2 regions of the Jeotgalibaca sp. MA1X17-3 genome follow, and region 1 is predicted to be linked to the other one. Evidence: riboswitches for the same ligand, from Rfam matches in the RefSeq annotation. Region 1 holds a riboswitch; the other holds the start of a gene.
The links. Region 1 has a riboswitch for S-adenosylmethionine ahead of metK (methionine adenosyltransferase). Riboswitches for the same ligand answer to the same signal wherever they lie in the genome.
Positions count from the first base shown of each region.

Region 2: another riboswitch for S-adenosylmethionine. It lies ahead of LZ578_RS02305 (hypothetical protein); the one in region 1 lies ahead of metK (methionine adenosyltransferase).

Region 1 is NZ_CP090983.1:1,225,761-1,233,027, forward strand. Features, by position in the region: rRNA gene LZ578_RS06095 (23S ribosomal RNA) at 1-1,597, shown strand, start outside; rRNA gene rrf (5S ribosomal RNA) at 1,697-1,812, shown strand; tRNA gene LZ578_RS06105 (tRNA-Val) at 1,828-1,900, shown strand; tRNA gene LZ578_RS06110 (tRNA-Lys) at 1,911-1,983, shown strand; tRNA gene LZ578_RS06115 (tRNA-Leu) at 2,014-2,095, shown strand; tRNA gene LZ578_RS06120 (tRNA-Thr) at 2,102-2,174, shown strand; tRNA gene LZ578_RS06125 (tRNA-Gly) at 2,180-2,251, shown strand; tRNA gene LZ578_RS06130 (tRNA-Arg) at 2,279-2,352, shown strand; tRNA gene LZ578_RS06135 (tRNA-Pro) at 2,361-2,434, shown strand; tRNA gene LZ578_RS06140 (tRNA-Met) at 2,477-2,549, shown strand; tRNA gene LZ578_RS06145 (tRNA-Phe) at 2,565-2,637, shown strand; tRNA gene LZ578_RS06150 (tRNA-Gly) at 2,655-2,725, shown strand; tRNA gene LZ578_RS06155 (tRNA-Ile) at 2,733-2,806, shown strand; tRNA gene LZ578_RS06160 (tRNA-Glu) at 2,824-2,895, shown strand; tRNA gene LZ578_RS06165 (tRNA-Ser) at 2,908-2,997, shown strand; tRNA gene LZ578_RS06170 (tRNA-Met) at 3,040-3,112, shown strand; tRNA gene LZ578_RS06175 (tRNA-Asp) at 3,134-3,209, shown strand; tRNA gene LZ578_RS06180 (tRNA-Gly) at 3,211-3,281, shown strand; gene LZ578_RS06185 (hypothetical protein) at 3,389-4,213, opposite strand; SMK box riboswitch at 4,409-4,485, shown strand; partial or broken gene metK (methionine adenosyltransferase) at 4,483-5,678, shown strand; gene LZ578_RS12615 (class I SAM-dependent methyltransferase) at 5,738-5,878, opposite strand; gene LZ578_RS06195 (class I SAM-dependent methyltransferase) at 5,875-6,303, opposite strand; gene LZ578_RS06200 (LysM peptidoglycan-binding domain-containing protein) at 6,583-7,267, shown strand, end outside.
Region 2 is NZ_CP090983.1:459,043-466,309, forward strand. Features, by position in the region: gene LZ578_RS02280 (copper-translocating P-type ATPase) at 1-1,513, opposite strand, end outside; gene LZ578_RS02285 (acyltransferase) at 1,812-2,936, shown strand; gene LZ578_RS02290 (SMR family transporter) at 2,952-3,863, shown strand; gene gloB (hydroxyacylglutathione hydrolase) at 3,931-4,632, shown strand; gene LZ578_RS02300 (DUF488 family protein) at 4,675-5,232, shown strand; SAM riboswitch class I at 5,318-5,426, shown strand; gene LZ578_RS02305 (hypothetical protein) at 5,505-5,747, shown strand; gene LZ578_RS02310 (23S rRNA pseudouridine(2604) synthase RluF) at 5,840-6,391, opposite strand; gene LZ578_RS02315 (S4 domain-containing protein) at 6,431-6,547, opposite strand; gene truA (tRNA pseudouridine(38-40) synthase TruA) at 6,657-7,267, opposite strand, start outside.

The sequences.
Region 1 (7,267 bases):
AATCCCGTCCACCGAATGACTAAGGTTTCCTGGGGAAGGCTCGTCCTCCCAGGGTTAGTCGGGACCTAAGCCGAGGCCGATAGGCGTAGGCGATGGACAACAGGTTGAGATTCCTGTACCAGTTGATTTTGTTTGAACAATGGAGGGACGCAGGAGGCAACGGAATGCGCGCTGATGGATATGCGCGCCCAAGCAACAAGTCTGGGAAGGAGTCAAATGCTTCTACCCGCGAAGGATGAGTTGTGATGGGGAGGGAAATTAAGTACCGAAGTTCCCGCAGTCACACTGCCAAGAAAAGCTTCTCGTTAGAAATCAACTGCCCGTACCGCAAACCGACACAGGTAGTCGAGGAGAGAATCCTAAGGTGAGCGAGCGAACTCTCGTTAAGGAACTCGGCAAAATGACCCCGTAACTTCGGGAGAAGGGGTGCTGACCGAAAGGTCAGCCGCAGTGAATAGGCCCAAGCGACTGTTTATCAAAAACACAGGTCTCTGCAAAATCGAAAGATGACGTATAGGGGCTGACGCCTGCCCGGTGCTGGAAGGTTAAGAGGAGAGGTTAGCTTTCGGGCGAAGCTTCGAATTGAAGCCCCAGTAAACGGCGGCCGTAACTATAACGGTCCTAAGGTAGCGAAATTCCTTGTCGGGTAAGTTCCGACCCGCACGAAAGGCGTAACGATTTGGGCACTGTCTCAACGAGAGACTCGGTGAAATTATAGTACCAGTGAAGATGCTGGTTACCCGCGACAGGACGGAAAGACCCCATGGAGCTTTACTGCAGTTTGATATTGCGTGTTTGTGCCGTATGTACAGGATAGGTAGGAGCCAATGAAGCCGGGACGCTAGTCTCGGTCGAGGCGACGGTGGGATACTACCCTTGCGGCAGGAACACTCTAACCCGCGGCCCTTATCGGGCCGGGAGACAGTGTCAGACGGGCAGTTTGACTGGGGCGGTCGCCTCCTAAAGTGTAACGGAGGCGCCCAAAGGTTCCCTCAGAATGGTTGGAAATCATTCGTAGAGTGCAAAGGCAGAAGGGAGCTTGACTGCGAGACAGACAAGTCGAGCAGGGACGAAAGTCGGGCTTAGTGATCCGGTGGTTCCGTATGGAAGGGCCATCGCTCAACGGATAAAAGCTACCCTGGGGATAACAGGCTTATCTCCCCCAAGAGTTCACATCGACGGGGAGGTTTGGCACCTCGATGTCGGCTCATCGCATCCTGGGGCTGTAGTCGGTCCCAAGGGTTGGGCTGTTCGCCCATTAAAGCGGTACGCGAGCTGGGTTCAGAACGTCGTGAGACAGTTCGGTCCCTATCCGTCGCGGGCGTTGGAAATTTGAGAGGAGCTGTCCTTAGTACGAGAGGACCGGGATGGACACACCGCTGGTGTACCAGTTGTTCCGCCAGGAGCATCGCTGGGTAGCTATGTGTGGACGGGATAAACGCTGAAAGCATCTAAGCGTGAAGCCCCCCTCAAGATGAGATTTCCCATCACTTGAAGTGAGTAAGACCCCTGAGAGACGATCAGGTGGATAGGCGGGAAGTGGAAGTGCAGCGATGCATGGAGCGGACCCGTACTAATCGGTCGAGGACTTAACCAAAAACAGGCAGCGACGTAATGCGGTGCCTGGTCCGACTTTGTTTATCATGTTGTGTATTCAGTTTTGAGGGAACAATGTTTCCTTAACCCCATAAAAATGTGCGGTGGCGATGGCTGGAAGGCCACACCTGTTCCCATCTCGAACACAGAAGTTAAGCTTCCAAGCGCCGATTGTAGTGAAGGGTTTCCCTTTGTGAGAGTAGGACGCTGCCGCGCATTTTTATATTTTATGGAGGTTTAGCTCAGTTGGGAGAGCGTCTGCCTTACAAGCAGAATGTCAGCGGTTCGAGCCCGTTAACCTCCATTTGTTTTATGAGTTATTAGCTCAGTTGGTAGAGCATCTGACTTTTAATCAGAGGGTCGCAGGTTCGAGCCCTGCATAACTCATTTTTAGAATAACTATCTAACTAATAATCAGCGGGTGTGGCGGAATTGGCAGACGCACTAGATTTAGGATCTAGCGCCGCAAGGCGTGGGGGTTCAAGTCCCTTCACCCGCATTCTGAGCCGGCTTAGCTCAGTTGGTAGAGCATCTGATTTGTAATCAGAGGGTCGAGGGTTCAAATCCTTTAGCCGGCATCTCTGCGGAAGTAGTTCAGTGGTAGAACATCACCTTGCCAAGGTGGGGGTCGCGGGTTCGAACCCCGTCTTCCGCTTTTGATTTGAACTTCACAAAATATTAGGCACCCATAGCTCAATTGGATAGAGTACTTGACTACGAATCAAGCGGTTGCAGGTTCGACTCCTGCTGGGTGCATTCTTTAACGGGAAATAGCTCAGCTTGGTAGAGCACTTGGTTTGGGACCAAGGGGTCGCAGGTTCGAATCCTGTTTTCCCGATTGCAACAAAATATTATGTCATAAAATATAAAATACTATTATCGCGGGGTAGAGCAGTTGGCAGCTCGTCGGGCTCATAACCCGGAGGTCACAGGTTCGAGTCCTGTCCCCGCAATTTTTCATTTTTTACGGCTTGATAGCTCAGTTGGTAGAGCACTTGATTGAAGCTCAAGGTGTCGGCAGTTCGATTCTGTCTCAAGCCATTTGTATGGTATTTATTGCGGGTGTAGTTTAGTGGTAAAACTACAGCCTTCCAAGCTGTTATCGCGAGTTCGATTCTCGTCACCCGCTTTTTTAGGGGCCTATAGCTCAGCTGGTTAGAGCGCACGCCTGATAAGCGTGAGGTCGATGGTTCGAGTCCATTTAGGCCCATTTGAATAGTTTTTATTGGCCCGTTGGTCAAGCGGTTAAGACACCGCCCTTTCACGGCGGTATCACGGGTTCGATTCCCGTACGGGTCATTATTATATTATGGAGGATTACCCAAGTCCGGCTGAAGGGAACGGTCTTGAAAACCGTCAGGTGTGTAAAAACACGCAAGGGTTCGAATCCCTTATCCTCCTTACTTTTTAGTCTAAATAGACTGAAAAAATCATTACTATTATCGCGGGGTAGAGCAGTTGGCAGCTCGTCGGGCTCATAATCCGGAGGTCACAGGTTCGAGTCCTGTCCCCGCAATTTTTATTTTACATATATACAGGTTCCGTGGTGTAGGGGTTAACATGCCTGCCTGTCACGCAGGAGATCGCGGGTTCAAATCCCGTCGGAACCGCCATGCGGGTGTAGTTTAGTGGTAAAACTACAGCCTTCCAAGCTGTTATCGCGAGTTCGATTCTCGTCACCCGCTTCTAAAGATAAAAAAAGCTAAGACTTCAATGTCTTGGCTTTTTTTGTTTTAAATTACAGATGAAGATAGGATAATCCTTAAGAACAAAACCTATAGATTGTCCTTTTTTAAATGGAGATATTTAAAAGAACGCTATATAAAACGGTTATTAAACAAACAAAATTAGCTACATAAAGATCTGGTCTAAGCTTATTTCTCAGCTGCTTTACTGTTAAAGGAAATGAATAGATTAATAGAACACTAAAAAAAAGAATTTGCTTCCAAATAAGAACGTTTTGAATATTGAAGAGTATAAAAATGATTACAATCCCGATAATAAAGCTAATCATACTCAAAATGTTATTCTTTTCAATTAATAAATCTTGATAAGGTGAGTAGCTTTTCTTTATCTCTCGAGCAGCAAGAAGTTTTTCTTGTTGATTCAATGTAATGGGAATCATTAGGAAGAGAGTAGGGAGAAAGTAGGGAAGAATTTGAATGGAAATAAACTTTGTTTGAAGATAATAAGAAATTAGGCCAATTATAAATGTCTGAAAGAAAATTTGGAGCAACAAATAATATTCTGTATCTTCCATTTTGACTCCTTTATAAAAGGCTAAAATAATAAAGAAGCAGTAAAGAACAAGTAAAGCTGATATGATCCAGTTTGTGGCAACTAATAACAAAGTCAATAAAATAATTAAAATTGAATAAAAAATATAAGGAATAGATTTTGGTATGGATAAGTCACCACTTGAATTCTTAAAAAATGCAATTTCCATTGCTTTTATTAAGAGTAAAAAAAGATAAAGTAATAAAAAAGGATAAAATTGAAATGAAGCTTTTTTAGCACCGAGAAAAGTACCTACGAATAGAATAGCTAGTGGTGATAAAAGCCAAGAAACGAAAGGAATATTTGTGTACTTAAAGATTTTTTTACTGAGTTCTTCCATGTTAGACATCCTCTACAATCGTATTTAGCCTATCTTCCTTCATAATAGAAGACCCCCTAATCCTTGTCAAGTGAACTTCCTCTCTTAAAAGCTTATTAAAGTATAAATGAACGATTCGATTGAAAAAATATATTCTTACCTGATAAGAGTTGATTTTTCTTCATAAGAAGCGTATAGTAGGCATGTTATTGTTAAAAAGGCTGAAGTAATATCCCGATAGGATCCGCTATAGTGGAGACGCCTTGTAACCGAAAAATGGGGGAATAAAAATGGTAGAGAAAAGATTATTTACATCTGAGTCCGTTACAGAAGGACACCCAGATAAGATTGCTGATCAAATAAGTGATGCAATACTAGATAAGCTATTGAGTATGGATAAAACAGCTCGTGTGGCTTGTGAAACAATTGTTACGACCGGTTTAGTTATGGTATTTGGAGAAGTAACAACTTCTGCATATGTAAATATTCAAGAAGTGGTTCGTGATACTGTAAGTGAAATAGGATATACACGTGGGAAATTTGGATTCGATGCAGAGAATTTGGCTGTAATGGTTTCTTTAGATGAACAGTCTGCAGATATTGCTCAGGGAGTAAATCAATCATTTGAAAATCGTGAGCAAGATGAATCTTCTGAAGATGATACGAATTTGATTGGTGCAGGAGACCAAGGTTTAATGTTTGGCTTTGCTATCAATGAAACCGAAGAATTAATGCCCTTGCCGATTAGTTTGAGTCATAAGTTGACGAAACGTTTAACAGAGCTAAGAAAAGATGGTACCTTGCCATATTTGCGTCCAGATGGAAAAACTCAAGTAACCGTTGAATATGATGAAGAGGGAAAACCGCTGCGAGTTGACTCAGTTGTACTAAGTACACAACATGATGAATTCGTAACTCAAGAAATGTTAAAAGAAGATATTTTAGAGTATGTAATAAAAACTGTTATTGATTCATCATTATTAGATGAAAATACGAAATATTACATAAATCCAACTGGTAGATTTGTTGTTGGAGGACCAAAGGGAGATTCTGGTTTAACTGGTCGTAAAATTATTGTCGACACTTATGGAGGGTACGCACGTCATGGGGGGGAGCATTTTCAGGAAAAGATCCAACAAAAGTTGATCGTTCTGCAAGTTATGCTGCTCGCTATATTGCAAAAAATATTGTCGCTGCTGGTTTTGCTGAGAAATGTGAAATTCAACTAGCATATGCAATTGGTGTCGCTGAGCCTGTATCGATTTCAGTAGATACTTTTGGAACGGGAACAGTTTCTGAGGAAAAATTAATTGCCGCTATTCGTCAATTTTTTTCATTAACACCTTCCGGAATTATTCATATGTTAGATTTACAACGTCCAATTTATAAAAAAACAGCTGCTTATGGACATTTTGGTAGAGAAGATGTAGATTTTACGTGGGAGAATACCGATAAAGTAGAACAGTTAAAAAATCTATTAAAATAAAAGAAATAAAAAACTATTTTGCAGTTGCAAAATAGTTTTTTATTTCTTTAGAATGATAATTACTGTCTTTTTTCAATTGCAATCAGGAATGGTGGAGTGTTTTTCTGATTTATAAATTGATAGAGTAGAACCGTGTATTTTGATTGATCTAGTTCTTTTACATAATCTAATAGAGCTTCTTTTTCAAGTTTACCATTCAGGGGCCACTATAGACAACTAGTAAAAGCAAACCACCTATTTTTAAAGAAGGTAAAATCGCAGAAACACTTTTTAATGTTGTTTCTTTTTCTGTTGTAATTTCCTTATTACCTCCTGGAAGGTATCCTAGATTAAAAATCGCTGCTGAAATTGGTTTTTCAGTAGATAAAAAGAGTTCTACTTGTTCATGACCAACTTGATGCAGCTCGACTCGACTTTGAAGTCCGACTTCCTGTAATTCTTTATAAGTATGATGAATAGCTTTTTCTTGCACATCAAAACCAATAACTGTGCCAGTTTCTCCTACTAATGTAGCTAAAAAAAGGGTATCCTTTCCTTTTCCAACTGTTGCATCAATAACTGTGTCTGGTTCTTGAACAATGTTCTTTAATAACTGATGACTGTATTCAATCGCTTTTTCTAACATTTACTGACCTCTTTTTAATTTTATTGTATCATGAACGTGATGAAGCAAGGGGAAAATTATTATTTTTTCATCTTTATTTGATTTAGATATTAAAAATAATCATTTTGAGAAGGCTAAATACATTTCTTCAAATATTACAAGAGTATTACTTTTTTTACAATTTGAATATATAAAGACTTATGAAGCCCATTCACACTATAATAAGAATAGTTTAACAAAACTTAAGAATTTATTAATTAAAAAATGAGATTTATAAAGTTTACGATAGGAGTGGTATGGTTGAGTATTTCTAGAAAAGAGTGGCTAGCGGGTAAACAGGAAAAGGAATGGAATGAAAAAATTCGTCATTCTGCTAAAAAAATGAGAATGAATTTTGCAGTTATCAGTGCGTCTGTTCTTCTTGCTAACTTAGTAGAACCAGTGAAGCATGTGATGGCAGCAGAAAAAACAACAGAAACACAGAATGAAGTAAAAACTTATTCTGAAAATCCTTTTCTTAACTCTCTCGTTCCTTCTGCATCGAGTATTGCACAGAAAAATGATTTATATGCTTCCGTTATGTTAGCACAAGCAATTCTAGAGAGCGGATGGGGTAAAAGTACGTTAGCTTCAGAACCCAATCATAATTTATTTGGAATTAAAGGAAATTATGAAGGCGAATCGGTTAATATGGGCACTTTGGAAGATAGTGGAAACCAAAATTACTATCCAATTCAAGCAGATTTCCGTAAATATCCTTCGTATCATGAATCTTTAGAAGATTACGCTTCACTTTTAAGAAATGGAACAGGATGGGATCCACTTTTCTACGATGGAGTTTGGAAAAGTAATGCGTCATCCTATCAAGAAGCTACTTCTTATTTAACAGGAAGATATGCAACCGATAGTGCTTATAATTCAAAACTAAATAAAATTATTGAATCAAATGAATTAACTAAATATGACACACCTTCTACCACTGTTC
Region 2 (7,267 bases), 770 kb from region 1:
TCATAATGGATTCAATTCCTCGTTCACTCAATTTTTGAATGGTTTCATAAGCGGATGAACGAATGATGTCACTTAAAGCTAGCATTCCTTGTAGTGTATTTTCTTTTAATACAAAGACGACTGTCTTTCCTTCTTCAGCTAATTTTGAAAAGTGATTTGTATCAAAGGAAATTTCTCTTTCTTTCATAGCACCGGGACTGAGGATGGATATCGCTTCTTTTTCAATAGTTGCTTTTAGTCCTCTTCCTGTTAAGTTTTCAAAGTCCGTAACCGCTAGTTTTGAAAGACCTCTTTTCTCGCCTTCTCGAACAATTCCCTTTGCGATGGGATGGTCTGACTGACTTTCTACTGAATAGGCAATTTGTAATAAGTCCTCTTCTTTGATTCCTTTTACAGGTAAAATATCATCGACTCCGAATTGACCTTCTGTTAACGTACCGGTCTTATCAAACACTACTTTATCAATCTTTCGAGCAGATTCAAATTGAGTTCGATTTCGTATTAAAAGACCTTCTTTGGCAGCAATGGAAGTGGACACGGCACTGACTAATGGCATTGCCAAACCTAAAGCGTGTGGACAGGCGATAATAAGAACGGTAACCATACGTTGGAGTGCAAACTCAAAATCTGCCACTACAATCCAATAAGAGAGGGTAGCAATCCCCGAGGCCACTGCAATATAGAAGAGCCATTTCGCAACTAAATCTGCAAATCCTTGTGCGCGAGATTTTGTCGCTTGTGCATTTTTAACTAATTCAACAACTTGAGAAAGATAGGTATCTGAACCTATTTTTTTAACTTGAACCGTTAAGACTCCATTTCCATTAATGGATCCTCCAATAACGTTATCTCCCACTTTTTTGTCGATAGGAACCGACTCTCCTGTAAGCATGGATTCATCGAGAGTAGATTCTCCTTCTAAGATTTCTCCATCTAAAGGGATTTTTTCACCAGATTTTACAAGGATATGATCATCAGGATGTAATTCTTCTACAGATATATCGGTCACATTTCCTTCAGGATCGATTTTGTGTGCTTCATTAGGCATTAACTCAATGAGTTCTTCCAAAGCCTTAGATGCGCCCATTTGTGACCTCATCTCAATCCAATGTCCGAGTAACATTACAATGATTAACGTTGCTAATTCAAAATAGAAATCACTTCCTTCTATAAAGAAAGTAGTTAGCGAACTATATACATATGAAGCAACGATAGCTAAGGAGATGAGTGTCATCATACCGGGCGTTCGATCTTTAAACAATTCCGTTTTGGCACCACTTAGAAAAGGTTGACCTCCATAGAAAAAAACAAAGGATGCTAGTAAGAAAAGAAGAATCTTAGAACCAGGAAAAGAGAGGTTATAATCTAACAAATTTTGTAACATAGGAGACAGAATTAAAATAGGAATAGATACGAGTAAACTAATCCACAATTTTTTCTTGAAATTCTCAATCATATGAGCGTGATGATCATGATGAGAGTGTTGTTCTTTTTGTTCTTGATGTTCGTGCATAAAAAATTCCTCCTTTAAATAAAAGCGAAAGAAGTAGGTTGTCAACTATTGCTTACATTTGTAAACGATTCTAGTTTAAGTATATAATGATGAGGAGTTATTGTCAAAGGATCACCTTTTATTTTTTAATGTTCTAATTCTTCTTTCTTTTTTCATTATTAGAACGATAAATATGTGAAAGTAATAGTACCTATAAACTTTCAAAACGAAAATATATCTTCATAGGCTGAAAGGTTCTGGCTTGCTTTTTGTTTCATTCATTTCGTAAACTATCCATGACATGAAAGGGGTGGGGATTGTGATAGAAGTTTCTCAAAAGAAAAATAAACGGATTGCTTCTTTTGATGGAATGCGAGGCCTAGCCGCACTTTTCGTGATGTTTTTTCATGTGCTAACATGGACAGAAGTAGGATTCCTAGCAAATTATGAACTTACTTTTAAAAATCCTTTCTGGAAAATAATGACCATTACTCCTTTAAAAATATTGTGGGGCGGGAATGAAGCGGTTATTTTGTTTTACATTATCGGAGGATTTGTTATTGCTAAACCATATATAGAAGGTCGAACATTAAATTTTTTCGCCTTTTTCAAAAAAAGGTTTATGCGTCTAGTTTTACCTTATTGGACTATTTTGATCCTTACTTTGCTCTGCATCTTCTTGTTGGGTACTCTCAAGAATGGAGTTGTGCTTAGTAGCTCGTTTGATGTGAAATGGACGTCCTTACCCCAATTTCGGGAAACGGTAAACCTTTTTTTAATGGGGGATCGTAATCTAGATGTGATTGCTGGAGCTTTTTGGAGTATCATTCAGGAGTGGCGTATTTCATTGCTGATGCCTTTTGTAGGAGTATTGCTCTATCGGTATCCAACGTGGAAAGTATTCACAGGAACGATGGTTTTGAATCGAGTACTGGCCTTATTACTGCAAGCAGCACCAAGTTTACACCGAACCAACTATTATTTTATTTATTTTTTCTTAGGAGCGGTACTATATAAGCATCTGGATGAATTCTGTTTCTGGTTCAAGAATCATCGATGGCTTGCATTATTAGTTCCTATTCTGATTCCATTTCAATGGATTATGGCTGGATTTGGAGTGACGATTGCTAGGCGGGAGGCATTGCTCCTAACTGGTACTGGGTTTGTCTTGTTGATATTAGCTGTTATCGAGTCTAAAAAGCTTACACAGTTATTTGAATCGTCTCCGTTTCTTTTTTTGGGACAAATCTCGTTCAGTCTTTATCTGACTCATAGTACTAGTATTGTGTTGTTTACGACTGTTTTTGGACAGTGGTTGAACCCTACAGTGATGTTACTTGTTTCACCTGTGTTTGCGATTGGGATTGCAAAGGGATGGTACGAATGGATAGAGAAAGGTTTGCTACAACGTTTAAATAAAAACGTTCGACAGCGATACAAATAGAAAAAGGAGGTCATTATGTTTTATTTAACGTTAGCGATTATATGCAGTGCATCAATTGCTCTTATTTTTAAATATACCGAAAATTCGAACGCAAACCGAATGGTCATTACAAGTGCTAACTACTTTATTGCTTTTTCCATTAGTCTATTTATGATTTTTTACAAAGGGTTATTATCTAATTTTAGTCGAGAGATATCTTTTGCAAAAGATTTTTCTCTCTTATCTACTAATCCAGAACATATTTTATCTCCTTCTTCCAGCATCATTTGGGGGTTAATTGTTGGTGGAATATTTGGTTCATTCTTTTTTCTTTCTTTTACGTATTACCAAAAGAGTATAAAAGAAAATGGAGTAGGAATTTCAGGAACCATTGCCAAATTAGGGATATTGATTCCTATGATTTTTTCAATCGTTATATGGAAAGAGTTTCCTTCTGTTATTCAATGGATAGGAATTATTTTATCTTTGGTTTCCATTCTGATTGTCAATTTATCACAGAAGTCGCTTGAAAAGTTTGATGTAAAGCCTACGATTATCTTTTTGTTTGTATTTGGAGGAATGGCAGAATTTTCTAGTAAAATTTATCAAAAATATGCATTAAATGACTATAAAGATGTTTTTCTTTTTGCAATATTTTTTACGGCTTTCCTAGTAAGTATTTTCTATACAGTTAAAGAAAAAAGAAAAATAACCAAAAAAGATATTTTAACAGGCTTTGTAGTTGGAATTCCTAATTTGTTTTCTTCGTACTTTTTAATACTGTCACTCGCTACTTTAAAAACGTCAGTAGTCTTTCCGATCTATAGTGCGGCCAGCATTGTGCTGATTAATATAGGTGGATATTTCTTATTTAAAGAGAAAATCACTAGAAAAAATCAAGTAGCGATTGTTTTGACAGTACTTGCACTTATTTTAATTAATCTCTAAGTCAAACAAATTGGTAAACAATATAAGACAAGTCCTATATAATAAAGAAAAGAAGGGGGTAAGATAGATGAATATTCATTCTGTAAAAGCTTTTTCTGATAATTACATTTGGATCATCCAAGAAGGTACAGAAGCAGTAGTAGTCGATCCGGGAGAATCCAGACAAGTGCTGGATTATTTAGACGAAAACAATTTACATTTAAAGGCTATTTTATTAACACATAATCATGACGACCATATAGGTGGCGTTGAGGAAATTTTAAAAAAATATCCAATGATTCCTATTTATGGGCCCAAAGAAACAGAGTCTGTAGCGAATCATCTTGTAGAAGAAGGGGATACTGTTCATTTGTTAGACCAAACGTTTGATGTATTAAAAACAGGGGGACATACGCAGGGACATATTAGCTTTTTGACTAAGGAGGCACTTTTTTGTGGTGATTCTTTATTCTCAGCGGGTTGTGGTCGAGTCTTTACAAGAGACTACCAAGCTCAGTACGATGCCTTACAGAAATTTAAACAATTAGACGATGAAGTACAAGTCTATGCGGCTCATGAATATACACAGACCAATTTACGCTTTGCACATTCTATAGAACCATCTGATCCCTTTATCTCTAAGGCGTTGACTGAAGTGGATGAATTGCGTAAAAAGGGAAAGTCAACGTTACCTACAACGATTGGCAAGGAAAAGAAAATCAATCTGTTTCTTCAAGCGGATGATTTAGAAGGATTTGTAAAGTTACGTAAAGCTCGAGATGTTTTCTAAGCTATTTTAAAGTAGTTCTTCAAAAGGAAAGGAGGGTTTTGATTGAATATTTATACAATTGGTCACTCCACTCATAGTGAAGAAGAGTTTATTTCTTTGCTACAATCCTATGATATAGAAGCTTTAGTAGATGTACGCTCGTATCCTGGTAGTAATTACATGCCGCAATTTAATAAAGAAAACATGGAAAAGTGGATTCCGGAAAACGGTATTCAGTATATACATATGCCGTCATTAGGCGGTAGGAGAAAGAAAAATCATGACATAGATGAGTCATTAGTAGATGGATGGAGAAATAATTCTTTTCAGAACTACGCAGCCTATAGCCTGACAAAAGAATACGAAGAGGCTCTTCATGAATTGGTTGCTTTAGAGAAAGATAAACGAGTATGTTATATGTGTTCGGAAAGTGTTCCATGGAGATGCCATCGCCTGATTATTTCAAATAATTTAGCCTTAAAAGGATTAACGGTTCATCATATTATGACAGAGAAAAAAACAATTCCACATGAAATTGGACTGTATGGTGCAAAAGCTGTTGTAGAAGGTTCGAAAATTATTTACCCAAAAGAAGCACAAATTGATGAAAAGGAAAAATAGTCAATTAATGAATCAAATGAGCAAATAGAATTCACTTGAAAAAGAGCTACTGTACTGCGATAATAAGTATGAAAACTAAATAACTTCTTTATCAAGAGAGATTGAGGGGCTGGCCCTATGAAATCTCAGCAACCGACTTGTGTACTCACGCAAGCACGGTGCTAAATCCTGCAGAGAAATCTGAAAGATAAGGAGAGTGAACGTTCTATCTCAACTCTTCTTGTTTAAAGAAGGGTTTTTTGTTTTCAAAAAAACAAAAGGAGAGATAAAAAATGATATTGACCAAAGAACAAATTTTAAGTTGTGAACGAATGGAAGAAAATGGTGGACCGAAGAGTTATGCTGGAGCAATGCTTTATCATCAATATAAGTCCAACAAGAATACAGAAAATAATAGAGAGAAAATAGAAATGAAAGATCTAGTTATTGAAAAAGTACAAGAGATTCAAGAATTAGAAAATGAATTAAAACAACAAAAAATAGAATTACAGATTCTACTTAAAAAGATAAGCTAGTATACATACAAAAAGAGATGATCGAGGAGCTTCTTAAAAAGCAACTTGATTATCTCTTTTTTAATTTTTTGAATCAAATATTATTTGCGGATCTACCATTCTCTCGGTTCATAGTCTAAGTCTTTGAATAAGCGATCCTTTTCTTTTTTGGATAGATATCGCCATTGACCTACAGGAAGGCTATTTAATTGAATATTCATGACACGAATTCTTTGTAATCGAAAAACATTATATCCCAACGTTTCACACATCCGACGAATTTGTCGATTGAGACCTTGAGTAAGAATAATTTTAAAATCATATTTAGAAAGTTGTTCAATTTCACAAGGAAGAGTCGTTGTATCTAATATTTCTACACCTTCAGACATATCTTTTAAAAATTCAGGAGTAATGGGACGATCGACGGAGACGATGTATTCTTTCTCATGTCGATTTTCAGAACGCAGAATTTCATTAACAATATCTCCGTCGTTTGTTAGGAGTATTAATCCTTCAGAGTCCTTATCCAGTCTACCAATGTGAAAGACAGGAATCGAGTGATTAACTAAGTCTACGATATTCCCTTTAACACCTTTTTCAGTTGTACTCGTAATTCCTACAGGCTTGTTTAAAGCAATATAAACATTATTTCTGGCTACAAAAATTTGATTGCCGTCTACTTTTACTTCATCACCCGGTTTTACCTAGCCACCAATTGTAGCCTTTTTTCCGTTGAGAGTTACGCGACCTTCTGTAATGAGTTTGTCGGCACCTCGTCGGGAAGCTTTTCCTGCTTCACTAATGTATTTATTAATACGCATAGAACCCTTCCTTCATTCAATAATAGACGTTCTTATTTACCATATTGTATATCCAATAAAAGTCAAGCGGCTTTTTTGTATAGAGGAATCGATCATCTCACGACTTCCTTTAATCGTAATAAACTTCATCTAGGAATAAAGCTTGTGACGGGAGGGTCATTCCAGCATCACTTCTAATTTTGCTCTTAAAAATCGCATCAATATATTCTGGTTCTTGCAGGCCAGACCCAATTTCTAGAAGTGTGCCCATAATAATTCGGACCATATTATATAGAAACCCATCTCCTACAAATGTAAAACGAATTAAGTTTCCTTCTCGGTGCATCGTGATTTCTTCAATGGTTCTTTCGGTTGATTTTTTAGATTTCTTAAGAGAAGAGAATCCAATAAAGTCATGGGTTCCTGTCAGTTTTTTACACGCGGCATTGATCTTGTCGACATCAAGGTGGTCTGGATATAGGTAGCTATATTTTCGTTCAAAAGCAGAAGGAACCTGATGATTCCAGACGTAATAACTATACTGTTTTTTAACAGCATGGTAGCGAGAATGAAATCGTTCCGAAGCATCTACTAATTTTTTAACGACAATGTCACGGGGAAGATAACGATTTAGAAAATTTTGCATTGCCTCTACGTCCATGTCAGAAGTTGTCTTGAAGTTGGCTACTTGTCCTTTCGCGTGAGTCCCAGCGTCTGTCCGACCAGAACCAACAATTTCTA